Regions from separate parts of the Arthrobacter sp. UYP6 genome, predicted to be linked through region 1. Evidence: riboswitches for the same ligand, from Rfam matches in the RefSeq annotation. Region 1 holds a riboswitch; each other region holds the start of a gene.
What was found. A riboswitch is a leader RNA that binds a small molecule or an ion and turns the genes downstream of it on or off. The one in region 1 is predicted to bind S-adenosylmethionine.

Region 1 (9,903 bases):
CAGCGCGGTGGGATCGGCCATGCCCACGTCTTCGGCGGCGGAAATCATGAGCCGCCGGGAGATGAACCGCGGGTCCTCCCCCGCTTCAAGCATCTTGGCCAGGTAATGCAGGGCGGCGTCCACATCGGAGCCGCGCAGGGATTTGATGAAGGCGCTGGTCACGTCATAGTGCTGGTCGCCGGCGCGGTCATAGCGCAGTGCCGCCACGTCCAGGGCCATCTCTGCGTCGCTGAGGGTCACCTCGGGGATGTCCTCCCCGGCGGTGTGTTCGGAGTACGCGACGCCGGCGGCAGCTTCCAGCGCGGTCAGGCCGCGCCGGGCGTCCCCGGCGGCAAGGCGCACCAGGTGCTCCAGGGCCTCGTCGCTGAGCCGGACCCGGCCTGCCAGACCCCGTTCATCCTCCACAGCGCGCTGCAGCAGTGCTGCAATGTCCTCTTCGGTGAGCGGCTTCAGCGTCAGCAGCAGGGACCGTGAGAGCAGCGGCGAGACCACTGAGAAGGAGGGATTTTCCGTGGTGGCGGCCACCAGTACCACCCAGCGGTTTTCCACGCCGGGCAGCAGCGCGTCCTGCTGGGCCTTGTTGAAGCGATGGATCTCATCCAGGAACAGCACCGTGGTAATGCGGTGCAGGTCGCGGTTGGTCAGCGCCTCTTCCATCACCCGGCGTACGTCCTTGACACCGGCGGTGATGGCGGAGAGCTCCACGAACTTCCGGCCGGAACCGCGGGCCACTACGTGGGCCAGCGTGGTTTTTCCGGTGCCGGGAGGGCCCCACAGCATGACCGATGACGGCCCGGCCGGTCCGCGGTCATCGGCGGACTCAGCCAGGGTGCGCAGCGGGGATCCGGGTCCGAGCAGGTGTTGCTGGCCCACGACCTCATCCAGCGACCGCGGCCGCATCCGCACCGCCAGCGGGCTGCGCGGGCGCTTCCTGCCGTCGTCGTCGCCACGGGTACCAAACCCGCCGCCGTCGTTGTCGTCGCGGGTGCCGGTGTCGTCGTCGTCGCTGTCACTGTCGCTGCTGAACAAATCACTCACTCCCCAAGGCTACTCGTGCCGTAGCGTTGAGAAGGCCCGGCGACTGCCGGCGCTCTGCCCAGCCGAATCAGCAGTCCCGCCAGGAGAATCGCACAATGCCCGTCACCCGCTCCACCTTTGTATCCGCCGACCGGCTGCCGGGCTGGCTGGAACGGTTCGCTGCCGGCAACGGCGACCTGACGCTGACTCCGGAGCACGGCGGTCTGCACCTCTTAGCGGCGAACGGCGCCGAAGCTGACCTGCTGGCGCCGTGGCCGGACGACGGCCGGCCGGGGCGCGGAGCCGACGACGTCGAGCGCCTGGTCTCGCTGGCCGCCCAGTCCCGTACGCTGGGCATCGTACTGCTGCGCCGCGGCGGTTTTGCCGTGGGGGTGGCCCGTGACGGCGTGCTGCTCGCCTCCAAGGCCGGCCGGTATGTCCAGTCCCGGACGGCCGAGCAGGCGGCACGGATTTTCGCCGAACATCCGCCCGAGTACCTGGTTTTTGGCGGCGACCGGCCCCTGCTCGAGCTGCTGGCCCGAGAACGGGTTTTCCACCCCTGGAGCGGCCTGGCCCGGCTGCGTTTCCTGGACGTTCAGGATCCCAAATCCGCGGCGCTGGCCAAGGCCGCGAGGAATGCGGCGTCGGTCTTCATCCGGATCTCGGTCCCTTAGGCGGGGGCCGTCACCGCCCGGAGAGCCTGCGAACAATGTCCGCTGCCGGCTGCTCCGCTGCCAACCGGTAGCACGTGCCGGCCCACAGGCTAACACCCTCCGGGTCCCCCGCCGCTGCTGCGGCGGCGCGCAGCGGAGCCGTGATCTGGTTGACGTACGGATAGGCGTCCGGCGCATCCGGATAGGCACGCATGAAAGCGTTGGTCAGCCCGCGCGCCGGACGGCCGGAGAAGGCCCGGGTCAGTGACGTTTCGGAGAACCGTCCGCCCTGCGCTGCTTCCAGCAGGGCAGCACGGTGCACCGGGCTGGTGCCCGCTTCTCTGCTGAGCAGCAGCAGGGTCCCCACCTGAACGGCGGCGGCACCGGCAGCCGCTGCTGCGGCGGCGTCCGCCGGTGCGGTGATGCCTCCGGCAGCGATCAGTGGCAGGTCGCAGGCCTGCCCGATCCCGCGGAGGAGCCGGTCCAGGGAAACCTCGCCGGGAACCTTGGCGCTGTCCAGCGTTCCGCGGTGACCTCCCGCCTCGGGGCCCTGGACACACAGCACCCGGGCGCCGGCGTCGGCCGCGGCCAGGGCTTCGGCACTGTCGGTGACAGTCACGATGACGCAGATGTCCCGCCCGGCGAGTTCCGCCAGCATCTCCGGGGCCGGCAGTCCGAAGGTGAAGGACACCACCGGCACCCGTTCCTGCAGGACCAGTTCCAGTTTGGCGGGCCAGCCGTCGTCGTCGTCGGGGTCAGGCAGTCCGGGTTCCGCTGCGGTTCCCGCTGCGGTTCCCGTTGCCAGAAGGTTCCGGAAGGCCAGTGCCGCAGCCAGCTTTTCGGCGGCGGTGGTGCCGGTTGTGGCGCGGTAGGTGTTGGCGTGGTCCGGAACAAAAAGGTTCACGCCAAACGGCGCTTTGGTGAGCCTTCGAGTCCGGGCGATTTCCGCTGCCACGGCGGCGGAGCTTTTGTAGCCGGCGGCCAGGAATCCCAGTCCGCCGGTGTTGCTGACCGCCGCGGCGAGTTCGGGCGTGGACGGCCCGCCTGCCATGGGTGCGCCGACCACGGGCACGGAAAGCGACTGCAGGCTGAACATGGTGCGCCTAGAGCGTGACGGTGCCGTCGATGGAGGTGACGGTGGACCCGCCCACCCAGATCTTGCCGTCGCGGGTGAACACGCGGACCCGACCGGACCGCTGCACCGCGGTTCCCTGGGTGACCACATAGCGCTCCGGTGCCAGGGAGGCGCCGATCAGCCATTGGGCGAGGCCGGCATTGAGGCTGCCGGTCACCGGATCCTCGGTGATGCCCAGGCCGGGAACAAAGGCCCGGACCTCAAAGTCTGTTTCGGCATTCTGCGGCTGGGCGCCCATGACGCCCACGCGCAGGTTGCCCATGATGGTGGGATCCGGTTTCAGCGCCAGCACCGCAGCGGCGTCCGGCAGCAGGAGCCCGAGCCAGCCGGGTCCGTTGTCGATCCAGTTGGAGGCGAGGATCTGCGTGCGGTCCAGGTTCAGCGCCCGCAGCGCCTGGTCCAGGACCTCCTCCTCCAAGGGGCCCGAGCGCAGCAGCGGCGGCGCGGCAAAGGCGGCAATGCCCGCGTTGGCGTGCAGCGTGACGAGGCCGATCCCGCATTCCTGCACGACGACGTCGGGATAGCGGCGCTTGTTGCCGGCCTCCAGCCACGCGTGGCAGGTACCCAATGTCGGGTGCCCGGCGAACGGTATTTCTCCGCCGGGGGTGAAGATCCGCACCCGGTAGTCGGCGCCGTCACTGGTGGGAGGCAGCACGAACGTGGTTTCGGACAAATTTGTCCACCGCGCGAAGGACGCCATATCGGAATCCGAAAGTCCCTCGGCTTCCAGCACCACTGCGAGGGGATTCCCCAAATACGGCTCGCTGCCAAAAACGTCCACCTGTTTAAACCACCGCTGCTTCATGCCCAAACTCTATCCCTTAGCTATGGGGAGTTTTATGAAGCTGAGTTTTACGAAGTAAGGCAGGGGTTTGCAGGCCTGGACCCATGCCGCCTACCTTGGAAGAAGAATCAAGAGTTCCAGCCACGGGCCCTGGCCGGCTGGACGGCAACCCTCTCGCCGTAGCGGGGTGCTCCAGGTGACGATTCGGCCGCCCGGAGAAATTTCCCGGCCGCGGCAAGTACCGCGTTTGTGCCGACCCTGTTTTTGTCATCGGCCCGGCGCTTAAGGCAGAGGAAACTCAGCATGGCTCTTGTTACCGATCTTCAGCCCGCGGCCCTGCGCCGCGCCTATTCGCGTTTCCCCTCCGGTATTGCGGCGTTGTGCGCTGTGGTGGACGGGCAGCCGCAGGGAATTGTTGCCTCATCCTTTACCGTGGGCGTTTCCATGGACCCTCCCCTGGTGATGTTCGCCGTGCAAAACACCTCCCGCACCTGGCCGGTGCTGCGGCCGGCGGCCCGGATCGGAGTGTCGATCCTGGGCTCCGAACACGAAGGGATCTGCAAACAGATTGCGTCCAAGTCCGGGGACCGTTTTGCGGGCCTGAACCTGCACACCGACGAATCGGGTTCTCTTTTCCTGGACCGGGCAGCCCTGTGGCTCGAGTGCTCAGTGGAGAACGAGGTGCCCGCCGGGGACCACAGCGTTGTGCTGCTCCGCGTCCACGGTCATGCCTCGCATGACGATGCCCACGAGCCGCTGGTGTTCCACGGTTCGGCGTTCCGACACCTCAGCGTCGCGGAGTTTGCCTGACATACTCGGCTCATGACCGTCACCTTCGAATGCACCACGCGGACCGACATGCCCCGGGGGCAGTTGTTCGACCTTGCCAGGAGCATCGATGCTCATCAGGACTCCATGGCCGCTTCCCGTGAGAAAGCTGTCCGCGGAGTAACCTCGGGGCTTATTTGCCTGGGCGAAGAGGTTACGTGGCGTGCCTGGCACTTCGGCCTGCCGCTGCGGATGACCAGCCGGATCACGCAGATGCAGGCACCGGAACATTTCACCGATGAGCAGGTGCGGGGCCCCTTCCGGTTTTTCCGCCATGTCCATGAGTTTCATTCCGATGCCGCCGGGACCACAATGGTGGACCGCATTGAATTCACGGCCCCGCTCGGCGTCCTCGGCCGGGTCGCCGAGAAGCTCGTGCTGTCCCGCTATCTGCAGCGGCTCATCCAAACGCGCAACCGGCACCTCGTCGGTGCCTCTCTCTCCGGCGCGTATTCCGACGAATAGCTCCCGGCTCAGATCTCCTCCGCCAATCCCCCCATCCCTCACCCCTCACCCCCGCCCCCCGAAATGGCAGAAGGTGCACGTCCCAGCGCTGGGACGTGCACCTTCTGTCATTTCGGGGTAGGGACGTTAGGCGTCCAGACCGAGGCTGAACAGCGTGGCGAGGCTGGCCGCGTTCAGCGCCGCCATACCCGGGTTCGCCGAGGACGGAAGCCCCGTCCAGACCTGATTGGCACCCGAGTTTTTCGGATACATGCCCGCGATTCCCCGGTCACGGTAGAAGTCGAGGTAGCTCGACGTCGCGCTCTTGATGTGGCCGTCGGCCTCGCGGAGCCAAACCTGCGAACCATCAGCCGGCGAGCAGGCTGCAGCCCTTACCGGAGTGCCGGGAACCAGGCACAGATCGGGGCGTTTTTCGCTGTGAATCGCACCGCGTACGTCCATGAACCAGCGCTGGTCCGCGGTGTCGGCACACACCGTCTTGGTGGTGGGGACGGTGACCTCGAGGTTGCCGCCCAGCACCAGGCAGTGGCCGTTATACACCTGCGTCCGGCCTCCGCCGGGAAGCACCCGGGTGGGGCTCTCCACAAATCCGGCCGCGGCCAGCAGCGTCCGAAGCTCCGCCGCGGGCACCGGATCCTTTGCCGTGAGCTTGTCCTTGTTGGCCGCGATGAAGGAATCAATGGAGTAGGCGGTGAAATCCAGACTGAAGAGCATGGCGAGGCTGCCCGGCTTCAGCAGGGCCATACCGGGGTTCGAGGCGATCGAGAGGCCGGTCCAGATCTGGTTTGCTCCTGTCCCCCGCCCGTACATGCCCGCGATGCCCTGGGCGCGGTGGTAGTCGAGGTAGCTCCATGTCGCACTCTTGATGTGCCCGTCGGCCTCGGGCAGCCACACCTGTGAGCCGGCGGTCATAGAGCACGTGGCGACAGTCACCGGGGTGCCGGGGACGAGACACAGGTCGGGGCGTGCCTCGCTGTGAAGTGCGCCGCGCGCATCTCTGAACCAGCGTTGGGAGGGGGTGTCGGCACACAACGTCTTGTCACCGGGAACGGTGACACCCAGGTCGTCGCCTAGGACGAGGCAATGGCCGCCGTCGACCAGCAGCCGGCCACCGCGGGGCAGGATCTGCGTAGGTCCTTCAACCAGGCCCAGCGAGGTCATGAGCGTTGCGAGCTCGGCCGTGGCAACCGCATCCTTGGCCGTGAGCTTGTCCTGGTTGAGCTGAATGAATTCGTCAACCGAGGCGGAGGCCGCGGTTGCCGCCTGCACCTTGTCGGCGGTTTCCCGGGCTGCCGTGCTGAGCCCGCTGAGGTTGTCCTTCCAGCTCTCCAGGAGCACCGTGCCGGCCGTGTCCAGGACCGGCACGGCATCGTCCGCGACTGCCTGCAGCTTGGCTTCGAGTTCGGGCAGTTCGACGGCTCGCAGCGCCTCGTAGCCGGCCTCCTGGCCGATTTCGACGGCGGGGCGGAGGGGTTCGAGATCGGCGGCGATGGTTATCGAGTTGCCGAGTTTCGTCGTCGTGCCGTCCGTGCGGCAGAAGATCGACGCGCCAGTCGGTTTGTCCGCATCGGCGAGGTTGACGTTGAACTGCTTGACGCCATCGGAAGCGGCCAGCGCAGTCGCCTCGACACTGCCGTCCTGGAAGGTGATGTCCATCCAGCAGCGGCGGGCCGCGTCCGTCGCCGTAGTGTTCTCCTGCGGCAGGTCAAAAACGTTGCCGTAGTTGCTGCGGAAGGCGGGATAGAGCACTGTCTGTTCCGGAACCGCCGGGTTGTAGCCTCCGAGGAGGGTGAAAACAGGAACACCGACCTGTGCGGGCCTGGGCGCCGAGAAGGCGGGGTTTTTGGCTTTCGCGTCGACATACGCGCCGGCAGCGGCATCCCAGTCACGGTAACCGCTGGGATACGCAGTGTCGGGCACCAGGGTGCGGAGGGACCGCTGGGTGATCTCAGTGCTGAACCCGGTGAGATGGGTGTAGCGCGACAGGCTGCTGGAGTTGCTGCCGCCCGACATCGCGTCGCGGTGGTAGTTGTAGAGACCCTTGTAGTTCTGGGTGAAGTTGCCGGCGCTCAGATTGAAGCCCGCTGCGGTGAAGGCGGTGTTCGACGAGAGGTTGGACCGCATCCGGTCACGGTAGGCAATGTAGCCCCATCCGCTCTCGCTGTGGTGACTCGCATTGATAACCCGGGCGTCGCCCTGCTTTGACGTGTCCACCCCGGGGTAATGCCCCAGACCATAGGAGTGGCCGAGTTCGTGGCTGAGCTCGTTGCCGACCGAGTCGTACAGGGTGGCCATGCCGTTTCCGCCGCTGAGGCCGTGGGAGTGCACGCCGTTGGCATAGCTGCCGGCCGAGTGGTGGATGATTCGCTGGTTGAAGGTTCCCGGTTGCCGCTGATCCATCGGCCCGCTGGTGGTGCCGAAGTTGGCGAGGTTGATGCCGGTGCTTACCTGCGCCTTGCCAACATTTTCCCGCAGGTCGCCCGAGTAGACGTCGCCGTTGACGGCGCTCTTGTCCTCGTAGATCACTCCGGACGACACAATCACTTTGTCGAGGCGCACCGGCTCGTAGATCGCCATCGTGAGCTTGGAGACCGGGATGGTCTGGAAGTAGTCAGCACCGGATTTCTCCGGCTGGTTGAACATGTAGTGGCCCTCGGACTTCGGGGCGTCGGTGAGCATGCCCAGTTGGACGGAGTTGATGATCAGCTCCGCGGGCGCCGCGAATTCGATATTCCCGGCGGCGAGCACTCCACTGCCCGCGTCAGCCGAAAAGGTCAGCTCCAGGCCCGGCTGCATCCAGTTCCATGGCAGTTCGGAGGTCCAGGCGGTGGTGGAGTAGGCGACGTCGGCCCTGTTACCGGTGATGTCCATATCAGAGCGGGGAATGGCAGCCGGTGGCGCAAGGTCCAGCGTTCCGCGGGTCTCCCCCTTCACCGTGGCGGTGACGCTTGCACTGGTGGCGGCGGAAAGCGGCGAGAAGAGAACGAGTGCTGCCCGGTCCGTCACGAGAGACGGCATTTTCGCCGCGGCATTGCCGCTCGCGTTGATCGTATGGCTCTGGGCAAACTCCACCTGACCGGCAAGGTTGCCGGTGAGGTCGTTGCGAAGCGGGCGGTCGGCGCCCGTTGCCGTGGTGTCGTGGAAACCCGCAAGGTCAAGCGGAATCACGGCGGACCCGGCCGGTGCCCGCAGGGGCACGGGGACGCCGGAACGGATGTTGGCCGCCGCGGACGACGGGATGGAGCCGCCGGCCAGACCGAGGATAAGGGCTGCTCCGATGGACATTGCGGCAAGCCCGGGTGAATGCGGGCGTTTGCGGCGGGGGGATTGTTGGCGGTGGGGGGATTTGTGCTGCATTCTGGTTCCTCGTCGGCCCGCGTTGAATCGACGATCTGACAGATAGTCAGGTGCGGGCAAAAGTCACTCGTCGTCGCAAACATTACTTGCATTGATCTGACCGACCCTTATATGACGTAATTCTTTCCGCCCGTGAGGGCATACGCCGATTATGCTCCACAGCTGTGGGATTTAGGGTTGGAAATGCAAGTACATGCAAACCAATGACTACCTTTCTTTATCAAACCTTTACATCCCGCGCGAAAGGCACTAACGTCTTGCGGATTACTTCGGAAGGAAGTAGCCGAAATGATGAGACCGAGCAATGTCCACGATCCTTCAGGCACCGTCCGACCCGCTGGGACGCATGGCGGTTTTTGGATGCGCCGGGCAGTGGTTCTGCCCGCAATAGCCCTGGCACTGGTGCTCGCAGGATGCAGCTCCCAGGACCAGCCCGGTTCTGCCGCCCGCAGCGACTCCCCTTCACCGGCTCCGGAGAATTCGGCGCCTGCGGCCGGGACGAACGCACCCTCAAGCGGTGCTCCCGACAAAGCGGACCTTTTTCGCGCCGAAGACCCGGTAAGCGTGGAAACCTATTTCGAAACGGAACCACAGCTCCGACCGGAAAACGGGAGCGTCCTGCTTGAGGAATCCGCCGCCGGGCCCAGTACGTTCGAGTTGCCCGCCATGGAGCCAGGAACAACGTTCAAGACCTTCCTCACCTGCAGAGGCATTTAAAGTCCAATTCCTGGATGCCGAAGGTAAGCTCGTAACATCCACCGGCGGGGACCGCTGCAATAGCCCGAACCTGGCATCTTATGAATATCCGGTGAGGGCCGGGAGTATTCCTGCGACCGTGACCGTGAGCGATGTGAATTCCGCTGACTATTGGCTCGTGGTCTACAACATTACCAAACCTGAATAATCATCCCGCGTTGGATCAATAACCTGTCTGGCGATTGAACGATGAAAATCATTCCAAAAACTCTGATAGTTCTCCCCTGGATGCCGGGGCTGAATACCAGATCCAGGCGGGAGGCTGTCCTTCTGGCTGGGTCCCCGTTGGCAGTCAAGCACCAGTGTGGAGGTCAACGGTTGCACTACGGCCGAGGCCGGCGCTGTTTTCGCCAAGCCTTTCAGCCACTCTGGGGGTCGCCGTGAGTGCATCATCCAGCACCACCACACAGCAGGGATACTCCTGCCAGGTGCCCGTCGAACAGGCCCAGGGCCGGCTCGAAATGGGCGCCATGGGGTATCAGCTCGGCTGGCAGCGGGGACACCACAACCCGCCGTGCATCTGAGTGCAGGATGCCAGCGGAAGCACCCTGAGCACGAGCAGCACCACCGCTTTCAGCCACAGTTAGCTCCGGCTGCCCTGACCGGAACAACAAGCTCGAAGAACAAGAAAGTGCCCGGCAAGAACGGCCGGGCACTTCTCATGTCACTGGACTCTTGGGTCGGAAGACCTTAGGCGTCATCCTTCTTGGCTTCGGACTTCCTGGCCTCAGGCTTCTTGGCCTCCGCCTTGAAGTCCACGCCGGCTTCCTTGCGCTGCTGGGCCGTGATCGGCGCCGGAGCCTGGGTCAGCGGGTCGTAGCCGCCGCCGGACTTCGGGAACGCAATAACGTCGCGGATGGAATCGGAGCCGGCCAGCAGGGCCACCACACGGTCCCAGCCGAAGGCGA
Region 2 (9,903 bases), on a different contig from region 1:
TCCCATTTCGGCATTTTCTGCCATTGGGCGGCTCGGATGTAGACCCCGGCCCGCACCCGTACCAGTTCACCGTTCCGGCATTTCCGTGCCAGGGACCGTCTGCCGGTGCCGTCGTGGTCGGCGTCGGATGCATAAAGAAACTCGGGGTCCATGACCCAAGGGTGCACCCTTGGGCATACCGTCCCCGAGGAACGAAGGCCGACTTGTGGATAAGAACTCCTCCGAGGAATCCGCGACTGTTTTGGGCAGGGGCATCCGGTTTGGGATTCTGCTGCCGGTGCGGACCGGCAGCGATTTCCCAAAGGGTGCGCGGACGCCCAAAGTGGTAGCGGATCCGGGTGCTGCGTTGCCCAAAGGGTGCGCGGATGCCCAAAGTGGCAGGATTTGGCTTCTCTGAGGTGCAACCGAGGGAACCGCGACTGTTTTGGGCAGGGGCATCCGGTTTGGGATTCTGCTGCCGGTGCGGACCGGCAGCGATTGCCCAAAGGGTGCGCGGATGCCCAAAGCGGTAGCGGATCCGGGTCCTGCGCTGCCCAAAGGGTGCGCGGATGCCCAAAGTGGTAGCGGATCCGCGTCCCGCGCGGCGGCAAACCGGCAGCAGGATTAGATCTCGACGAGGCCCTTGGCGGTGTCGAAGGAGACGGACATGATGCCGGGGGTGCCCTTGGGGGAAATCCAGGTGACGCCCACGTTTTCCAGCGGTTCCTCGGCGGGGGTGCCCAGCCACTGGGCCACGCGGTCCGCGGAGCCGGCGATGGTCAGGGAGTTCAGCTTCACCTTGCCGGGCATGCCCGGAAGAGCGGCGGAGGGGTGCAGGGCCTCCGTTCCGTCATCCCAGCGCAGCATGTACGGCACCTGCGGATCCGCGATCAGCCCGTTGATGCCGATCTGCTGCCAGGTCAGTTCCTGGCCGTCCGGGAACTTGCGGTTGCCCGGAACGGAGAGCCGTCCGAGGCGTTCTTCGAAAGGGGAGAGGTCATCCACAGCCACGCACCAGCCCATCCAGCCGCCGCCGCACTCCGAGCGCTGGCGCACAGCCTGGCCAAAGGGCGCTTTGTCCGAGGCCGGGTGGTTCAGGGCCTCCACCACCTCAACGTACTGGTGATTGGCCAGGGGCAGGATCATGTTCCGTGTTCCGAAACGCGGGTGCACACCGCCCTTGACGAAGTCCGCTCCCAGAGCGGCAGCAATCCTCTCAGTCGTGGCCAAAAGACCGTCGGATTCACAGGCATAAGATACATGGTCCAAGCGCATGCGGCCCATTTTGGCACGTTGTGACCCACCTCTCGACTAAGGCAACCCTTAGCTGGCCACAACTTCCGTTTGACCTGCTGATTTATCTGCCGGAAGCCTGTCGCCGGGGGTCCGGATCTGCCGTACACGCGGCAGGAGCAATCCGAATCAGGCCGTCCGGCTGTCGCGGAGAACAGCGCTGCCGATCCTCGGTGAAGCCCCCGACATCCCGGGAAATGATCCGTCACAGACCTTGCAGGCGCAGGGCTTATCCGTTTTCATAGGGGGATAGGTCATGAGTGCCAGCAGATAGCCCCGGCTTGCTGGCCGGCAACCCTCCAACCGCGGTGGGGTGCCCCGGGTGAAGACCTGGCTGTACGTCAAACGGACGTACGGCAAGCGCGGACCACACATGGCTGCCGGTTATCTTTTTCCGGCTACAAGTCTCGGTGCGGTCCCTAGTTACAGGGAGCAAACAATGTCAGGAAACTGGTCGTTCGAAACCCGGCAGATCCACGCTGGACAGGAGCCCGACGCCGTCACCGGCGCCCGCGCGCTGCCCATCTATCAGACTTCATCCTTCGTCTTTCCCAGCGCCGAGTCAGCGGCCAACCGTTTTGCACTGGCCGAGCTGGCTCCGATCTACACACGCATCGGCAACCCCACCCAGGAAGCGGTGGAAAACCGGATCGCCTCCCTCGAGGGCGGGATCGGCGCACTGCTGCTCGCCTCCGGCCAGGCCGCTGAAACCTTCGCCATCCTCAACGTGGCCGAGGCGGGAGACCACATTGTGGCCAGTCCAAGTCTCTACGGCGGCACCTACAACCTGTTCAAGCACACGCTGAAGAAGTTCGGCATCACCACCACCTTTGTCCAGGATCCGGACAATCTGGAGCAGTGGCGGGCGGCGGTGCAGCCCAACACCAAGGCCTTCTTCGGCGAAGTGGTCTCCAACCCGCGCCAGGACGTGCTGGACATCGAGGGCATCAGCACGGTGGCGCGCGAGGCCGGCATTCCCCTGATCGTGGACAACACGCTCTCCACCCCGTATCTGATCCGGCCGATCGAGTGGGGCGCGGACATTGTGGTGCACTCGGCCACCAAGTATCTGGGCGGGCACGGAACTGCCATTGCCGGCGTGATTGTGGATTCGGGCAACTTCGACTTTGGCGCAGATCCGGAGAAATTCCCCGGTTTCAATACCCCCGATGAGAGCTACAACGGCCTCGTTTATGCCCGTGACCTGGGCGCCGACGGCATTCTGGGCGCCAACCTGGCCTACATCCTCAAAGCCCGCGTGCAGCTGCTGCGCGACCTCGGGTCGTCCGTGTCGCCGTTCAATGCGTTCCTGATTGCCCAGGGTCTGGAAACCCTGAGCCTGCGCGTGGAACGGCACGTGAGCAACGCCGTCGCGGTGGCCAATTGGCTGGAAGGGCACGACGACGTCGTCTCCGTCGCCTACGCGGGGCTGGAGTCCAGCCCGTGGTTTGAGCGCGGGCGCAAGTACGGGCCGCGCGGAACCGGCGCCATTGTCTCCTTTGAGATCGCCGGCGGCGTCGACGCCGGCAAGGCCTTCGTGGATGCCCTGGACCTGCACTCGCATGTGGCGAATGTGGGCGACGTGCGTTCCCTGGTCATTCATCCGGCGTCGACCACGCACAGCCAGCTGGGCGCGGAGGCGCAGGCGGCGGCCGGCGTCAGCCCCGGGCTGGTCCGGCTCTCCGTGGGCATCGAGCACATCGACGACATTATTGCGGACCTCGACGCCGGTTTCCGGGCCGCCAAGGGAGCGTAAGGCACAGCGTGAGACTTCCTTCTACCGCAAAGACTGCAGTGACAGCCTCCACTCCCGGCCGCACCGTGCCGCAGCACTCCGTTCCTGTCCGGGACGGGGTGCTGCGGCACGCCCGCATCGGCAGCCTCGACCTGGAAACCGGCGGGCATCTGCCGGCCGTGTCCCTTGCCTACGAGACCTGGGGAAGCCTGAACGCGGATGCCACCAACGCCGTGCTGGTGGCCCATGCGCTCACCGGCAGCACCCACGTGGCCCGGGGCAGCAGCGGGGAGGACGGCTGGTGGGATGCCCTGGTGGGACCGGGCAAAACGGTGGACACGGACCGTTTTTTTGTGGTCTCGATCAATATGCTCGGCGGCTGCTACGGATCCACCGGACCCTCCTCAGTCGATCCGCAGGGTCTTCCCTGGGGCTCCCGTTTTCCGTTTGTCACCGTCCGGGACTCGGTCCGCGCCGAGGCGCGCCTGGCCGACCAGCTGGGAATCCGGACCTGGCACACCGTGCTGGGCGGCTCGCTGGGCGGTGCACGCGCCTTGGAATGGGCCGCCACCGAGCCGGGAAGGGTGCAGCGGTGCGCCGTGATCGCCTGCACCGCTGCCAGCTCCGCGGAGCAGATCGCCTTTGGCCAGGCCCAACTGGAAGCCATCCGGCTGGATCCGGACTTCAACGGCGGTGACTACTACAACGGCAGGGCACCGGTGGCCGGACTTGGCCTGGCCCGCCGGATCGCCCATATTACCTACCGGTCCGAAGCCGAGCTGGAGTACCGCTTTAAAAATGACCCGCAGGTGCAGGAGGATCCGTTGGGATCTGCGTTGTCGGCCGCGCGCGGTCGCTACGCAGTGGAGAGCTACCTGGACCACCAGGCCCACAAGCTCGCCGGCCGATTCGACGCGAACAGCTACCTGCTGCTGACCGGGGCACTGATGAGCCACGACGTGGCCCGCGGCCGCGGAACGGTGCGGCAGGCACTGGCGGAGACCGGGACGGAATTCCTCATTGCCGCTGTGGATTCGGACCGGCTCTATTTCCCCCGGCAGTCCTACGATCTGGCGGCGGCGCTGCCCCACAAGACCGACGTGCACATGATCAGCGCGCCGATCGGCCATGACGGGTTCCTCACAGATGTGGAACAGATTGGCGTTCCGCTGCGGGAACGGTTCTTCGGTTCGGCCTAGCCAGGGACGGCCGCCATACCCTTGCGCAGGCTGCGTGAACATGGCAGAAACAAACGCATGGGTGATTCTATTCGCGTGGCGGCGCAGGCACAGTGTTCCCCGGAACAGCTCTGGCACGCGCTGGTGGACAACCGTGCGGCGTGGTGGCCGGAAATGGAATTCACCGCCAGCCCGGGGTCGCCGCTGGCGGAACGGGCGGCCGACGACGACGGCGGGCAGCGTGCCTCGGGCACCGTGTTGGCGGTGGCGCGGGACCGGCTGCTGTCTTTCCGGTGGACCATGCCCCACTGGAACGCGCACACGGTGGTGAGCTTCCAGCTCGCCGCCGCGACGGGTCCGGACCCGGAAACGGACTACACCGACGTCGTCGTCACCGAAAGCGGGCTGGGCGGTCTGGCGGTGGGAGCCGACGTGGCCCGCACTCACACAGAGGATTGGGCCGACCACTTGGCGAACCTGATCAGGCTGGCCGAAAACGCCCCTGCCGGCTGACCGTCCTGCGTGAGGCCGATGCTAGCCTTGCGCCATGACATCCGATGAGGGCCCCCCGCCGCCGGCAGCGACTGCGGGCGGTTCCCGCCGCCTGCTGCAACTCTTGGTGCCGATCGCCGGTGCGGTGCTGCTGATCGCTGGAATCGTACTCCTGGTGCGTGGTGCCGGGGCAGGAACCGTGAACTTCGGCTTTGTGGGCTACATTACGGTGACGGAGGAGGACGGGGTTTTCGACGGGCTGGTGCTTGTCAGCCGCAGCATGCAGGCGGGTGCAGTGCTGGTGCTGGCAGGTGCCGTTGTGCTCGCGTTTTGGGTCGGCCTGCAAGCCGGCCACCGCCGTCGTCCGCCGGTACCGCCGGCTTCCGCGGCGTCGGGCGGCGACGCGCAACCCGGCTAAGCGGTTTGTCGAGAAAACCCGCTGGAGGAATCTAGTCGCCGGAGCCCGGGGGCATGCCGGGCCCGCCGAACATCGGTCCGGCGTCGGGACGCTTGGCCGCAATGCCGTCGCCTGAGGACCGGTGCCGCACCCGGCGCACCACCCACGGCATGAAGTATTCCCGGGCCCAGGACAAATCCTCGGTGCGGGCGGTCCGCCAGTTCTTGGCCGGCATGGGCTTGGGCTCCAGCGGCTCCAACGTGTGCGGAACGGCGAGGGTTTCCAGCACCATCGCCGCAATGGTGTGATGGCCCAGCGGAGAGAAGTGCAGCCGGTCCGGCGCCCACATCTCCCGGTTGCTCAGCCGGCGCAGCGCCCACATGTCGGCGATGACGGCGTCGTGCCGGGTGGCAACGGTCCTGAGGTTCTCGTTGTAAACGGCTACCTTGCCGCGGACACTGCCGATCACCGGCGTGGTGCCAAGATCCGGTCCGGTGAAGAGCACCACAGTGGCGCCGGCTTCGGAGAGCCGGGCAACCGCAGCGTCCATCTTTTCGGCCAGCTTATCGGGGTCCCCGCCCGGGCGGATCACGTCATTTCCGCCGGCACAGATGGTCACCAGATCCGGATGCAGTTCCAAAGCCGGCTCCAGCTGTTCGTCGATGATCTGGTTCAGCAGCCGCCCCCGGATGGCGAGATTGGCGTAGGCAAAGTCCTCACGGCTGCGGGCCAGCTCCTCGGCCACCCGGTCCGCCCAGCCGCGGTGCCCGCCGGGGCTGTCCGGATTAGGGTCGCCGATCCCCTCCGTAAAGGAGTCGCCGATGGCCACATAGCGGGTCCAGGGATGATGCGGGGATTCCTCGCCGGCGGCCTGTGGCGCAGCAACAAAGGACGATGCGCCAGCTGCGGAAGCGGAGGCTGCAGCGGCCGCGGTGGACGAGGAGGAAGAACGGTTTGGGGAAGGGGAAAACGAAGTCACCAAACCATCCTCCCAAGGAGGGCGCCGGCTACGCGACCGTAGGTTCGCCAATCGGCCGTGCCAGAATGAATATCATGCCTAAAACTGCCCCCTGGAATCCCACTGTCCTTTGGTCCAAGCCGGAAGCCGAACGAACCGGAACTCCGCTGCTGGTCCTCTTCCACGGTTACCTTGCCAATGAGGAAGATCTCATGGGACTGGCGGATTATCTGCCCGCAGAATTCACCATTGCATCGGTCCGCGCACCGCAGGCCCTTGGCCCCGGGTACACCTGGTTTCCGCTGATGAACGAACCTGATTTTTCGGTGCAGCGAGTGGCGGACGCTGTGAGTGATGTCTCGGACTGGCTGGACAGCGTCAAGGGCGTGCACAGCAGCGTTTCCCTGCTCGGCTTCTCGATGGGCATGGCCGTGGCGAGCACGCTGCTGCGGCACCGGCCCGCTGACTTTGCCGCCGTCGTCGGGCTGTCAGGTTTTGTGGTTCCCGCGGAAGGGAACCCGTTCTTCCATGATGAGGACCTGGCGGCCGGCGGCGTGCCGTTCTTCTGGGGCCGGGATCAGGCCGACCCGGTGATCGATGCCCCGCGCATCGAATTCACCCACGCCTGGCTGAACGAGCACACCGTTCTGACGAAGATCCTGTATTCGAACATGGGGCACGGCATCAACATGCAGGAACTGGGGCATGTGAAGGAGTTCCTCACGCACCTGGTGCTCAAGGCCTGAGGGCCGGGCGCGTGCACCGGCTGCTGGCGTGCCGGGTTGACGTCTTGGCCGGCGACTAGTTCTCGGTGATGATCCGGATGGCTTCACCGTTGACCGAGATGACGTCGCCGGGGTGCAGCTGGCGTCCGCGGCGCTCCTCGATCTCGTCGTTGACCTTCACCAGACCGTCTTCGATCAGCTGTTTGGCCTGGATGCCGTCTTCGGCCAGGCTGGCCAGCTTGAGCAGCTGGCCCAGGCGGATCATTTCGTCGCGGATGGGGAGGTCTTGGGGGTCGATAGTACTCATGTGTCCATTCTGCCTGACATTGGCCGACGCCGATTCCGGCCAGGGCGCCGCCCTGCCGTAGTGTTAGTCCGTGCCAAATGCTGTGCGAATCAATCCCCTGATCGGTCTTCCCCTTGCTGTCCTGGCCGGGACGGCCATTCCTGCGCAGGCCCGGATCAACGGCGCCCTCGGGGAAAAGCTGGACGACGGGCTGGCCGCAGCCCTGGTCAGCTTTTCCGTGGGGCTGGTGATCATGATCCTGATTTCGGCGGTGCTGCCCCGCGGCCGAGCCGGTGCGGCACAGCTGCTGCCGGCCCTGCGGGAACGCCGTTTTCCGCGCTATTACATCCTGGCCGGTGCCATTGGCGCCTACTTTGTCCTCTCGCAAACCCTCACCGTGGCGGTGCTGGGCGTTGCCGTATTCACGGTGGCCGCCGTCGCCGGCCAAACCATGACCGGGCTGGTGGTGGACCGGCTGGGCATCGGGCCGGCGGGTAAGAAGGCGCTGACCGTGATGCGGGTGGTTGGCGCGGTGCTGACCATCGCCGCCGTCGTCTGGGCCGTCAGTCCCAAGCTCAGCGGAACCTCCTCGGTCGGGGACCTGCTGCTGCCGGTGCTGCTGCCGCTGACCGCCGGCATGCTGATGAGCTTCCAACAGGCCATGAACGGCACCACCGGCATGCACTACGGAACACCGATTACCGCAACCCTGGTCAACTTCATCTCCGGCGCCGCGGTCCTGCTGGTGTTCTGGCTGGCCAAAGTGGCAGTGTCCGGTCTCGGACAGCCGCTGCCGGGGGAGTGGTACCTGTATTTGGGCGGTGCCATGGGGTGCGTGTTTATTGGCTTGAGCGCCCTGCTGGTGCGCAGCCTGGGTGTGCTGCTGACCAGTCTGGGCATGATCGGCGGGCAGCTGGTGGGTTCGCTGCTGCTGGATATTTTCCTGCCCGCACCGGGTTCCGTGGTGGTGGCCGCAACCGTCCTCGGCACGCTGCTGACGCTGGCGGCCATCGTGGTGGCTACCCTGCCGTGGAACATGCCCGGAGTGCTGCCGCGCCGGAGAAGCTGACCATCGAGTGTCGCGACAATGGCGTTCAGGCCCGCCGAGTGTCGCGATTATGACGATTTGGCCGCAACTTTGCGGCATCGTTCCCCCACTCGACGGGCGCAGTCATACGGGCTCAGTCGTAGGGGCGAATCAGCGCGGGCCCTCCACCCGAAGCGGCAATTCTGAGGCTCACACCGGCGACTGACGTGAGCGTGGCGCTTTTCCCGCACCTTTGCGCACAGCGAAGCCCCGCACACGTCCGGTGGCAGGGTTTGAGCCCGCTGACCTTAAGCTGGTAGATGTAGAGCTTTTGCCCTCCGCAGGTCCTCGCCGCGCAACCTGCCGGCGCACACCGCGGACGGGACCAATAGCGGACCGCACCCAGCGGCCTGCGTAGACATGAAAGAACGGCGGTACCACTGACATGGCTTCGACCAAATCCAAACTGGATCCGATCATCTCCCTCGCCAAGCGCCGGGGGTTCGTCTTCCAGTCGGGTGAGATTTACGGCGGATCACGGTCCGCATGGGATTACGGCCCCCTGGGTGTCGAGCTCAAGGAAAACATCAAGAAGCAGTGGTGGCAGCACATGGTCCGCGGGCGCGACGACGTCGTCGGCCTGGATTCCGCCGTCATCCTCCCGCGCCAGGTCTGGGAGGCCTCGGGGCACGTGGAGGTCTTCTCCGACCCGCTGGTGGAGTGCCTGAGCTGCCATAAGCGCTACCGTGCCGACCACCTCGAAGAGGCGTACGAGGAAAAGAAGGGCCACGCCCCCGAAAACGGCCTGGCCGATATTGCCTGCGCCAACTGCGGCACCAAGGGCCAGTGGACCGAACCGCAGGAGTTCTCCGGCCTGCTCAAGACCTTCCTGGGCCCGGTGGCCAACGAAGAAGGCATGCATTACCTGCGTCCGGAAACCGCGCAGGGCATCTTTGTGAACTTCAACAACGTGCTGACCACCTCACGCAAGAAGCCGCCGTTCGGCATCGGCCAGATCGGCAAGAGCTTCCGCAACGAAATCACACCGGGAAACTTCATTTTCCGCACGCGTGAATTCGAGCAGATGGAAATGGAGTTCTTCGTCGAGCCGGGCACGGACGAGGAATGGCACAAGTACTGGATCGAAAACCGGTTCAACTGGTACACCCAGCTGGGCATCAATCCGGATAACCTGCGCCTCTTCGAACACCCGCTGGAAAAGCTCAGCCACTACTCCAAGGGCACCACCGACGTCGAATACCGCTTCGGCTTTGCCGGGTCCGAGTGGGGCGAGCTGGAAGGCATTGCCAACCGCACTGACTTTGACCTGGGCACGCACTCCAAGCACTCCGGCACCGACCTGAGCTACTTCAACCAGGCCACCAACGAGCGCTTCACCCCGTACGTGATTGAGCCCGCCGCCGGCCTGACCCGTTCCTTCATGGCCTTCCTGGTGGATGCCTACACCGAGGACGAGGCGCCTAATGCCAAGGGCGGGGTGGACAAACGCACCGTCCTGAGGCTGGATCCGCGCCTGGCGCCGGTCAAGGCCGCAGTGCTGCCGCTGAGCCGCAACGAGGACCTCTCGCCCAAGGCCAAGGACCTCGCCGCGCAGCTGCGTCGGAGCTGGAACATTGACTTTGACGACGCCGGCGCCATTGGCCGCCGGTACCGCCGCCAGGACGAAATCGGCACACCGTTCTGCATCACCGTGGACTTCGACACCCTTGAAGACCAGGCCGTCACCGTGCGCGAACGCGACTCGATGGCGCAGGAGCGGGTGAGCCTGGACAAGGTCCAGGGCTACCTGGCCCAGAGGCTGATCGGCGCGTA
Region 3 (9,903 bases), on a different contig from region 1:
ATCGCGGAGGAGATGATCCGCTGGGTGGAGGAGACCGACGTCGACGGCTTTAACCTGGCCTACGCCATCACGCCGGGAACCTTTGAGGACATTGTGGAATTTGTGGTTCCGGAGCTGCAGAAACGCGGGGCGTACCGGACGGAATACACGCCGGGAACGCTGCGCAACAAGCTCTTTGGTGCCGGCGACAAGCTGCCCGCCGAGCACCGCGGTGCATCCTTCCGCCTGCAGCCGGCGGCGGTTCCGGGCACGTAAGCCAGCGGCCCGGACCTTTGCGGTGCGGGTTCGGGCCGGAGGCATTGACCGCGGATGGAGCGCCTCCTTACGTTTGAAGGGTCCGCGCAGTGCCCTCCAGCGAGCAGGAGCCCGTCATGGAATCTTCACCCAGTGCCTCCGGAATGGCCCTTTCCGCCGACGGCACCCAAATCGCCTGGTCCCGGCAGGGTGACGGGCCGCCGCTGGTCATCGTGGATCCCCTGACCTCGGACCGGAAGAGCTCAGCCACCCGGGCGCTGGCTGATGTCCTGGCGGGAAACCACACCGTCTATACCTATGACCGCCGCGGGCTGGGGGAAAGCGGGCTCGGCGAGGAATACACCGCCGAATCCGACGTCGATGATCTGCTGGCCGTGGTGCAGGTGGCCGGCGGCACCGCTGACCTGTACGGCTTCGCGTCGGGGGCCTTCCTGGCGCTGCGGGCCGCCGAGGAATCTGCCGTCATCACGCGCGTCGTTGCACTGGAACCGGCACTGGCCCTGGATGAGGGCGAAGACGAGATGCTGGTGCTGCAGACGGAACTGGAAGGACTCGGCGGCGTCCGGGTCCCCGTGCTGGTCCTGGCCGGAAGCGCCAGCGGCGACGAAACCCTAGACCTTGCCCGCCGGGCCGCCGAAGCCCTGGATGAGGGAGAATTCCAGCTGGTGGAGGGCAGCGCGGCCAGTGGCCCCGACGCGGCCCTGGTGGACGCCATTGAATCTTTCCTGAGCTGAGCCGCCCGTGCGGGCGTAAGCTGGAGCCCGATTCGAAGGACTCCACCGAAGGACGGCAGATGCCACACATCAATGACCCCGCAGTCATCGAAGCGCTCCTGAAGAACCGCGGCTCCCGCTGGGCGGTGGTGGGCCTGTCCAACAATCCGCTGCGCACCGCCGTCGGCGTCTCCCGCTATATCCAGGACCACCTGGGCATGGAGATCATCCCGGTCAGCCTCAAGGGCGACGACGTGCACGGCAACAAGGGCTACCGGAGACTCGATGAGATTCCCGGCTCCATCGATGTTGTTGACTGCTTTGTGAATTCCTCCCGGGTGGGCGACATTGTTGACCAGGCCATTGCCGTGGGTGCCAAGGCAGTCTGGCTGCAGCTGGGCGTCATTGACGAGGCGGCAGCGCAGCGCGCGGCCAACGCCGGCCTGGACGTGGTCATGGACACCTGCCCCGTAATTGAGGCACCCCGCTTCGGGCTTTAATAAGCAGCGCCGCCACGGCTTCCTGCTGCCCCCGGATGACGTCACAAACGCCTATGTGACGCCATGCAGGTCACATTCCGCAATCATGAGCCGTATGAGGTCACGCCCGTTGCGCATTCGGGGCGCCGCAGCCAGCATGGAAACCGTAACCATCCAGAGCGGCTGAGAGACCTGGCTCCGTGACGCCGCAGCAACCCTTCCGCGATCCTGCGGAGCAAGGGTGCTACCGCCAGGACCGATGGAGAAGCATCCGCTTTCATCCGGTCCCTTGGAGCATGCCCCGGCGTGCGCTTCTGCGGACCGGCCGGCGGTGCGCACCTCTTCTCGGGCCTTGACCCAGGAGGAACACATGATCCGGATTGAGAATGTATCAACCGTGTTTGACACCGGCGGGCAGCAGCTGACGGCAGTGGACAACGTTTCGCTCGACATCAGGCGTGGAAGCATTCAGGGGATCATCGGGTTCTCCGGTGCCGGCAAATCCACCCTGCTGCGCAACATCAACCTGCTGGAGCGGCCCACGTCCGGCCGTGTCCTGGTGGACGGCGTGGATCTGGTGGAGCTCGGCACATCGGAACTGCGCGAGCGGCGGCATGGAATCGGCATGATCTTCCAGCATTTCAACCTGCTCAACAATCTCACCGCGGCACAAAACGTGGCGCTGTCCCTGAAGTTCGCCGGGCTCGGGAATGCCGCCGAACGCCGGCGCCGGGCGTTGGAGGCGCTGGAAATCGTTGACCTGGCGGAGAAGGCGGGCACGTATCCCGCGAAGCTCTCCGGCGGTCAGAAGCAGCGGGTCGCCATTGCCCGGGCCCTGGCCACCCGGCCCAAGGTGCTGCTCTGCGACGAGCCCACCTCCGCCGTCGACCCCCGGACCACGGCGTCGGTGCTGCAATATCTGGCGGACGTCAACGCCCGCTTCGGCATCACCATTGTGGTGGTCACCCATGAAATGAACGTCATCAAGGCCATCGCTGAGAACGTCGCGGTGATGGAGGAGGGGCGGGTGGTGGAACAGTTCGACCTTGCCGAGCTCAAACGCCCGGACTTTACCCCGTCCACCCTGATTGGCCGCTACCTGGTGTCGGATGAAATCCGGCTGGACCGGACCGCAGCCGCGGCTACCCACGCTTCCGCCGCAACCCCGGCGGTCAACAGCCGAGAAGGAGCCCTCTATGTTTGAACGCATCCTTGAGGTCTGGCCGGAGCTGCTGGCCGCGCTGGGGGAAACCGGCACCATGCTGGTGATTGCCATTCCGCTGGCCGTGCTGCTGGGTACCCCGCTGGGAGTGCTGCTGTACGCCGTCGGCCCCCACGGGCTGTCGCCCAAACCCAAGCTGCACCGGATCCTGGACACCCTGGTGAACCTGGTGCGCTCCTTTCCGTTCCTGATCCTGCTGATCGCCATCATTCCCTTCACCCGCCTGCTGGTGGGAACCACCATCGGCACGGCCGCGGTGATTGTGCCGCTGACCATCAACGCGGTTCCCTACTTTGCCCGCTTCGTGGAGCAGAACATCACCGCGCTGGGCGGCGGCGTGGTGGAGGCAGCCCGCTCCATGGGCGCCACCCGCCTGCAGATTGTCCGCGATGTGCTGCTCGTCGAGGCCCGCCCGGCCCTGATCAGCTCGGTGACCATCATGACCGTCAGCTTCATTTCCTACTCGGCCATGGCCGGGCTGGTGGGCGGCGGCGGCATTGGGGACTTCGCCATCCGCTACGGCTATTACCGCTATGAAACGGGTCTGATGGTCACGGCAATTGTGCTGATGATCCTCCTGGTCCAGGCCGTGCAGCTGAGCGGCTCCTGGATTTCCCGGCGCGCGGACAAACGCACCTGACCCACCGCTGACCCGTTCCCGACCGGCGCCGGTTGCCTTGCCGGGCCTTCACCTTCAAAGAGGACATTTTGCGCTCCACCACACCCAAAAACAGTTCAGGCGCACCCAGCCGCCGCACCCTACTCGCCTATCTCGCCGCCGCCGGGGCTGCCGCACCGGTCCTGGCCGGCTGCGGGTTCCAGACCGCCGCCGACGCCGGGGCAGGGAACCGCACCATCCGCCTCATTTCCTCGCAGGTCAAGGTTTATGAGGAGCCGGTGGTCATTGCCGGCAAGCTCCTCGCCCAGAAGGGCTGGAAGCTGGAACCGACCTTCGTCAACGACATCAACCAGCCCAACATAGCGGTGGCCAACGGGGAAGCGGAGGCCAACTGCTTCCAGCACATGGCCTATCTGGCGCAGTTCAACCGCGATAAGAACCTGGACCTGGTGCCCCTGTTCTACATCCGCAATTCCCCGGCGGTGCTGTACTCCCAGCGGCACACCTCACTTGCCGACCTGCCCGACGGCGCGACCATCAGCATCCCCGTGGACCCGGCCAACAACGGCCGTGCCCTGTTCATGCTCCGCGCCCACGGCCTGCTGGAACTGTCCGACGGCGCCAAGGTGGTTACCGCCTCGCAGCAGGACATCACCGCGAACCCGCGGAACCTGAAGTTCGTGGAGGTGGATCAGCTCTCGCTCAGCCAGACGCTGGCGGATGTGGACGCCGGCTTCATGTTCCAGTCCACCGCCATCGACGCGGGCATTCACGAACAGGCAGCCGTGGTGGCCCAGGAGCAGGAGGAAGACGAAATTCCCTACCGCTCGGTCTTTGCCGGCACCCGGGACTTTGCCGCCGGCGCGGGAGCCCGGGAACTGCGTGCCGCCATCCAAAGCCCTGAAGTCCGGGAGTTCTTCGCGGGATACCAGGACGGTTTCTTCCAGCTTCCGTGGGACGAAGACCCCCAGCCCGCCTTCGAAGCACTCAGCCAGGCCTGAGCCGAAAGGACACCATGACCACCCCCAGTTCCCGCTATCCGCAGGGCCGTCCGCGGCTGCTGCTCAACGCGTTCCTGATGAACACCACCAGCCACATCCGCGGCGGCCAATGGCGCCACCCGGAGGCCGAACAGCACCGGTTCAACGAGCTCTCGCTGTGGACCGGGCTGGCCCGGCAGCTGGAGGACGCCAAGTTCGATGCCCTCTTCTTCGCCGACGTGGTGGGCCTCTACGGAGACCACGACGGCGGCTGGGAATCGCATGTACGCCGCGGTCTGCAGGTGCCGGCCAATGACCCGGTGCTGCTGCTCGCGGCCCTCGCCGGGGCAACCAGCGAGATTGGCCTGGCGGCGACGTCGTCGGTGGTCCAATCCCACCCCTTCCAGTTTGCGCGGCAGATGTCCACGCTGGATCACCTCAGCAATGGCCGCGCCGGATGGAACATCGTGACGTCTGTCCTGGACAACGCGCACCGCAACTTCGGCTCCGACGGCCTGGCTGCCCACGGCTCGCGCTATGACTGGGCGGACGAATACGCCCAGGCGGTCTTCAAACTCTGGGAGGGCTCCTGGGATGAGGGCGCCCTGATCCAGGACAAAGCGGCCGGCGTGCACGCCGACCCGGCGAAGGTGCACAAGATCCACCACCGCGGCCAGCGCTATTCCATCGACGGCCCGCACCTGACCGCACCGTCCCCGCAGCGCACCCCGTTCCTGTTCCAGGCCGGCAGCTCCGGACGCGGCCAGCAGTTCGCCGCCGCCAACGCCGAGGCCACGTTCATCTTTGCCCCCGGTCCGGCGCACGCCGCAAAAGTGGCGGCCGGTGTGCGCAGGCACGCCGCCGACGCCGGACGCCTGCCCGGTGACATCAAGGTCTTTACCGGGCTCTCCTTTGTGGTGGGCGGGACGGAGACCGAAGCGCAACGGAAAAAAGCGGAGCTGGATGAGTATCTGGACCTGGACGCGGTGGTGGCGCACATTGGCGGCGGGCTGGGCGTGGACTTTGGCGGACTGCCGCTGGAGACCCCCGTGGGCACCATCGAGACCGAGGGCGGCCGCGGCGTGCTGGAGGCGATCATTGCCTCCACGCCCGGCCGGAACCCCACCCTGGCAGACGTTGCCCGGTACCGCACCGAGGCGCAGCAGATCACCGGCACCCCGGAACAGATCGCCGATGAGCTGGAGCGCTGGCAGGACGCCGGGGTGGACGGCATCAACATCATCAACGCCGTGCTGCCCGGCTCCTATACGGACTTCATCGACGGGGTGCTCCCCGAACTGCGCCGCCGCGGTCTGGCCCAAACCGGCTATGCGCCGGGCACCTTCCGGGAAAAGGTCTTCGGACGCAGCCCGGATTATCCCGGCCCGCTGCTGAACAGCCGCCATCCGGCCGCCCGCTTCCGCGGCGCGTACGGTGCCTCCACCGCCGCGGTTCCCACCGCCGCGGTGCCCTCCGCCGTCGTTCCCTCCGCCGCCGTCGCGGCCCGAAAGGACTGAAGAACACCATGCAGCGAAGAAATTTCCTCCGCCTGGCCCTTGCCGGGGCGGGAACCGCCGCCCTGGCGGCCGCCACCGGCTGCGGAACCGGATCGGCGGCCGCCGATGACCGGCGGATCCGCATCATCGTCACGGAATCCGCGCCCTATCAGGAGCCCACCAAAATCGCCGCCCGGCTCCTGGAAGAGCGGGGCTGGACGCTGGACGCCACCTATGTCACCGACATCATCCAACCCAATCTGGCCGTGTCCAACGGTGAATTTGATGCCAACTATTTCCAGCACGGCGCATATCTGCAGCAGTTCATTGCGGATAAGAACCTGCAACTGGACCCGCTGTTCTACGTCTACGGATCACCGGGCGGCATCTGGTCCGAGCGCTGGAACTCCCTGCAGGAACTGCCCGACGGCGCCCGGATCGCGTTGCCGGTGGATCCGGCGAACAACGGCCGCGCGTTGGTCCTGCTGCGCGATGCCGGGCTGCTGGAGCTGAAGGAGGGCGTGGGTGTCATCAAGGTGTCGCAGGAAGCGATCACCGCCAATCCCCGGAACTTCGAATTTGTGGAAGTGGACCAGCAGTCCCTGTCCAAGACCCTGCCCGATGTAGACGCCGGTTTCCTCTTTGTGCGCCTCGCCGCCGAGATTGGCCTGACCGTGGAGGGTGCGCTGGCCTTTGAAGCGGAAGCGGACCAGCTTCCGTTCCGTTGTGTGGTTGCCGGCACCGCCGATTTCGCTGCCACCGAAAAAGCCCGGGTGCTGCAGGAGGCGTACCAATCAGGGGAGGTCCGGCAGTGGTTTGCCGACTATATGGGCGGGGTGCTGCCAACGCCGTGGGACACCGACCCGCTCGATGAGCTCTCTCAATGGTGGCAGGCATGAGTGCCGGTGCAGGGGAGGCGCTGCCGGAGAATACCCCGGACACGCGGACCAGCCCGGAATCCCGCTACCAGAACCTCGCCGCTCGGTTCCGGCCGGTTTTTGCGCGCATCGCGGCGGGATCACTGGACCGTGAGCTCACCCGCACCCTGCCCTTTGAACCGGTGCAGTGGCTGAAGGATGCCGGTTTTGGCGCCGTGCGGCTGCCCGCCGGGGCCGGCGGCGACGGTGCCAGCCACGCGGAGTTCTTCCGGCTCCTGGTAGAGCTGGCTGAAGCCGATTCCAATGTGGCACACCTGCTGCGCTCCCACTTTGCCTTTGTGGAGACCATTGGCCGTGAAGATGCCGGGTTCCGAAAGCGCTGGTATGCGCGGGTGGCCGCCGGAGAAATCTTCGGCAATGCCGCCACCGAGCGCTCGGGCAACGCCCTGGGAACCACCAACACCAAGCTGCGCCCCGGGGTGGAGGGCTGGGTGCTGGACGGGGAAAAGTACTACACCACGGGCAGCATCTTTGCCGACTGGATCGCTGTCATGGCCACCACCGACGGCGTCCCCGGGCGCCAGTATGCCGTGGTTCCGGTTGACCGTGAGGGCGTGCGGATTGTGGATGACTGGGACGGCTTCGGCCAGCAGCACACCGGCACCGGCACCACGTACTTCCGGCAGGTGCACGTTCCCGCCCGGGATGTGATTCCGCGCGGTGCTGCCGACACCACACTGGAGGCGGCATTTTTCCAGTTGGTTCTGCTTGCAGTCCTTGCCGGCATCGGCAGGGCCGCGGTCCGTGACGCCGCCGCTCTGGTCCGCGGCCGCAAACGCACCTTCAACACCGGCAGCGGCAGCCTGTTCCGCGACGATCCGTTGATTCAGCAGCTGGTGGGCCGGCTGTCGGCCAAGGCGGCAACGGCGGAGGCCATGGTCCTGGCTGCGGCAGTGGAACTTGACGCCGCCGTCGACCCGGCGCTGGACCTGACCCCGGAGCAGGGATACCTGCGCACGGAGCTGGCGGTGGACCGGGCCCAAATAACCGTGCCGGAGCTGGTCCTGGATGTTGCCCAGGGCCTGTTCGACGTCACCGGCGCTTCGGCCGTCTCCACGACAAAGGCCCTGGACCGGCACTGGCGAAACGCCCGCACGGTCGCCACCCACAACCCCGCGGTCTTCAAGGCACGCGGCGTGGGGGACTGGGAGATCAACGGGACGGTGCCGCAGGGGCTGGGCAGCATCGGCGATGCACCCGCTGGGCCGGCACCCGCTGCCCCGGCACCCGCCGTCGTGCCCTAAAACCGTGCGGGCAGCGCCAGCGACTTAAAGCTTGGCGAATCGGGCGCGCAGGATGCCGGTGTAGAGGCCGTAGCAGAGCAGGCCCAGACCCACGGCGCCCAGCGCCAGCCAACCGAAGGGCTGCCCGCGCAGGGCATGGAGGGCGCCGTCGAGCCCGGAGGACTTCTCCGGATCGGCGGTGAAGGCGGCCACCATCACCAGGATGCCCAGAATGGCCAGCGAGATGCCCTTCGCAACAAAACCCAGCGTGCCGGTGACCGTGACGGCGCGGTCCCAGGTGCCCGGCGGAACCGCCTGCAGGTCCTTGCGGAAGCGGCGGGCGGCGCCCTTGAAGATGAAGTATCCGCCCACGACGACGATCCCCAGTCCCACCACGCCAAGCAGCACCGCGCCGGCCGGCTGGGCCATCAGCCGGGCGCTCCAGCCCGCCGAACTCTGCCTGCTGTCCTTGGCGCCGCCCAGGGCGAACGTGCCGAAGGACACGCCAATGGCGCCGTACGTGAGGGCCTGGCCTGCGGCGGAACCGCGCATCCTCCACACCTGGCTGCCCTTCAGGCCACGCCCGTCGAGCCAGATCCGGGACAGCTGGAAAAGCCCCAGGGTCAGGCAGCCCAGGAAACAGATCCACAGCAGGATCAGCCCGCCTGGCTGTCCGGCAAGGGTGGATACGGCGCCGGAGGAATCCGCGCTGCCGCTGCCGCCGGAGCCGGAGGCAATCTGCAGGGCAATCACGCCGATGAGCAGGTGCAGCAGCCCGCTGGCTACGTATCCCAGGCGGGCTGCGCGTTCAAAGCCCTTCGACTGCGCCGCCTTCTGCGCGGCCGAGGTCAGCCTGGCTCCGTGTCCGGTGTGCGTCAAAACTGTCCTCCAAGATTCGGGCAAACGCTGTGGGGCGTTCGCCGGTCAGATGCGGGTCTGCCTTCCATCCTGTCACCTGTGGCGATGTTGCTGTGCGGCGGACTAGGCTCGAATGATGGATGCGGCAGAAGTGAAGCGGGTGTGTCTGCAGTTCCCGGGCGCCTATGAGGACTTTCCCTTCGGCCCGGAATCGTCGGTGTTCAAGGTGCAGGCCTCCGGCGGCAAGGCCAAAATGTTTGCGTTGTGTGCCCTGGACGGAGAGCCCCTGACCATCAGCCTGAAATGCGAACCTGAGCTGGCCCAGCAGCTGCGGGCCGCCCATCCGCAGATCAACGGTGCCTGGCATATGAACAAGACGCACTGGAATTCCGTAGTGCTCCACGGACTGGAGGATGGGCTGGTGCGCGACCTGGTGGAGGATTCCTACGACCTGGTGGTGGCGTCGCTCCCGGCCAGGGACCGTGCATCGCTCGCCTGGAAAGGCCTGGCGGGCGGATGAGCCGGGAGCTGACCTACCCTGATGCCGGCTTCACCCGCCGGCCCTATCCGCGGCCGCTGACCGATCACTGGCCGGAGGGATACCGGCTGCTGCTGCGCCGCGAAAGGCTTGATATCCCTGATCCGGCCGCCGGATTCCTGCGTCTGGCCAACGGGGTCCTGGACTGGGATTTGCACCGGCGGGCCGGGCTGCGGGTAGCGGCGGGCACGCCGCGCGCCGCCGCGGGGGTGGAAATGGCTTCGGGGATCGGCGTGGGTCCGCTGCGCTATTACGCTCCCTGCCGGGTGCTGTGGGCCGAGGAGCCGGAAATGGACGACGACGGCGCGCCCTTGCCCGGCCAGCGCGCCGGTTTTGGCTACGGCACACTGCGGGGCCACCCGGAGCAGGGAGAAGAGGGGTTTTATGCGGAGTTGGACGAAGAGGGAAAACTCATCTTCCGGGTCGCCGCGTACAGCCGTCCCGCGAACCGGGTGATCGCTGCGGGGGACGCCGCCAACCGCGGGGTGCAGGCCTTCTTCACCCGGCGCTATATGAGCGCAGCCTACAGGCTCGCCTCCGGCAGCTGAGCGCGGCGCAGCACAAAGCCCAAATCCAGGCCGG

Region 2: linked by a shared signal. The riboswitch ahead of ABIB35_RS15605 (bifunctional o-acetylhomoserine/o-acetylserine sulfhydrylase) and the one ahead of ABIB35_RS03405 (flavin reductase family protein) in region 1 are both predicted to bind S-adenosylmethionine.
Region 3: linked by a shared signal. The riboswitch ahead of ABIB35_RS11125 (methionine ABC transporter ATP-binding protein) and the one ahead of ABIB35_RS03405 (flavin reductase family protein) in region 1 are both predicted to bind S-adenosylmethionine.

The regions. Positions count from the first base shown of each region.
Region 1 covers NZ_JBEPPM010000003.1:71,441-81,343, reverse strand. The annotation lists gene ABIB35_RS03425 (replication-associated recombination protein A) at 1-1,038, opposite strand, end outside; gene ABIB35_RS03420 (Vms1/Ankzf1 family peptidyl-tRNA hydrolase) at 1,134-1,691, shown strand; gene ABIB35_RS03415 (nitronate monooxygenase) at 1,702-2,766, opposite strand; gene ABIB35_RS03410 (PhzF family phenazine biosynthesis protein) at 2,774-3,610, opposite strand; SAM riboswitch class IV at 3,716-3,836, shown strand; gene ABIB35_RS03405 (flavin reductase family protein) at 3,893-4,399, shown strand; gene ABIB35_RS03400 (SRPBCC family protein) at 4,412-4,882, shown strand; gene ABIB35_RS03395 (M66 family metalloprotease) at 5,009-8,239, opposite strand; gene ABIB35_RS03390 (hypothetical protein) at 9,376-9,519, shown strand; gene aspS (aspartate--tRNA ligase) at 9,686-9,903, opposite strand, start outside.
Region 2 covers NZ_JBEPPM010000020.1:27,472-37,374, reverse strand. The annotation lists gene ABIB35_RS15615 (hypothetical protein) at 1-152, opposite strand, end outside; gene ABIB35_RS15610 (VOC family protein) at 604-1,254, opposite strand; SAM riboswitch class IV at 1,525-1,641, shown strand; gene ABIB35_RS15605 (bifunctional o-acetylhomoserine/o-acetylserine sulfhydrylase) at 1,712-3,028, shown strand; gene metX (homoserine O-acetyltransferase MetX) at 3,067-4,206, shown strand; gene ABIB35_RS15595 (SRPBCC family protein) at 4,264-4,698, shown strand; gene ABIB35_RS15590 (hypothetical protein) at 4,733-5,095, shown strand; gene ABIB35_RS15585 (SGNH/GDSL hydrolase family protein) at 5,127-5,903, opposite strand; gene ABIB35_RS15580 (alpha/beta hydrolase) at 6,128-6,778, shown strand; gene ABIB35_RS15575 (RNA-binding S4 domain-containing protein) at 6,834-7,064, opposite strand; gene ABIB35_RS15570 (DMT family transporter) at 7,135-8,112, shown strand; gene ABIB35_RS15565 (glycine--tRNA ligase) at 8,516-9,903, shown strand, end outside.
Region 3 covers NZ_JBEPPM010000011.1:106,760-116,662, forward strand. The annotation lists gene ABIB35_RS11110 (LLM class flavin-dependent oxidoreductase) at 1-255, shown strand, start outside; gene ABIB35_RS11115 (alpha/beta fold hydrolase) at 372-989, shown strand; gene ABIB35_RS11120 (CoA-binding protein) at 1,049-1,468, shown strand; SAM riboswitch class I at 1,615-1,713, shown strand; gene ABIB35_RS11125 (methionine ABC transporter ATP-binding protein) at 1,818-2,651, shown strand; gene ABIB35_RS11130 (methionine ABC transporter permease) at 2,644-3,309, shown strand; gene ABIB35_RS11135 (MetQ/NlpA family ABC transporter substrate-binding protein) at 3,378-4,289, shown strand; gene ABIB35_RS11140 (NtaA/DmoA family FMN-dependent monooxygenase) at 4,304-5,785, shown strand; gene ABIB35_RS11145 (MetQ/NlpA family ABC transporter substrate-binding protein) at 5,794-6,663, shown strand; gene ABIB35_RS11150 (acyl-CoA dehydrogenase family protein) at 6,660-7,946, shown strand; gene ABIB35_RS11155 (DUF1206 domain-containing protein) at 7,971-8,804, opposite strand; gene ABIB35_RS11160 (MmcQ/YjbR family DNA-binding protein) at 8,920-9,303, shown strand; gene ABIB35_RS11165 (DUF1990 domain-containing protein) at 9,300-9,869, shown strand; gene ABIB35_RS11170 (GNAT family N-acetyltransferase) at 9,845-9,903, opposite strand, start outside.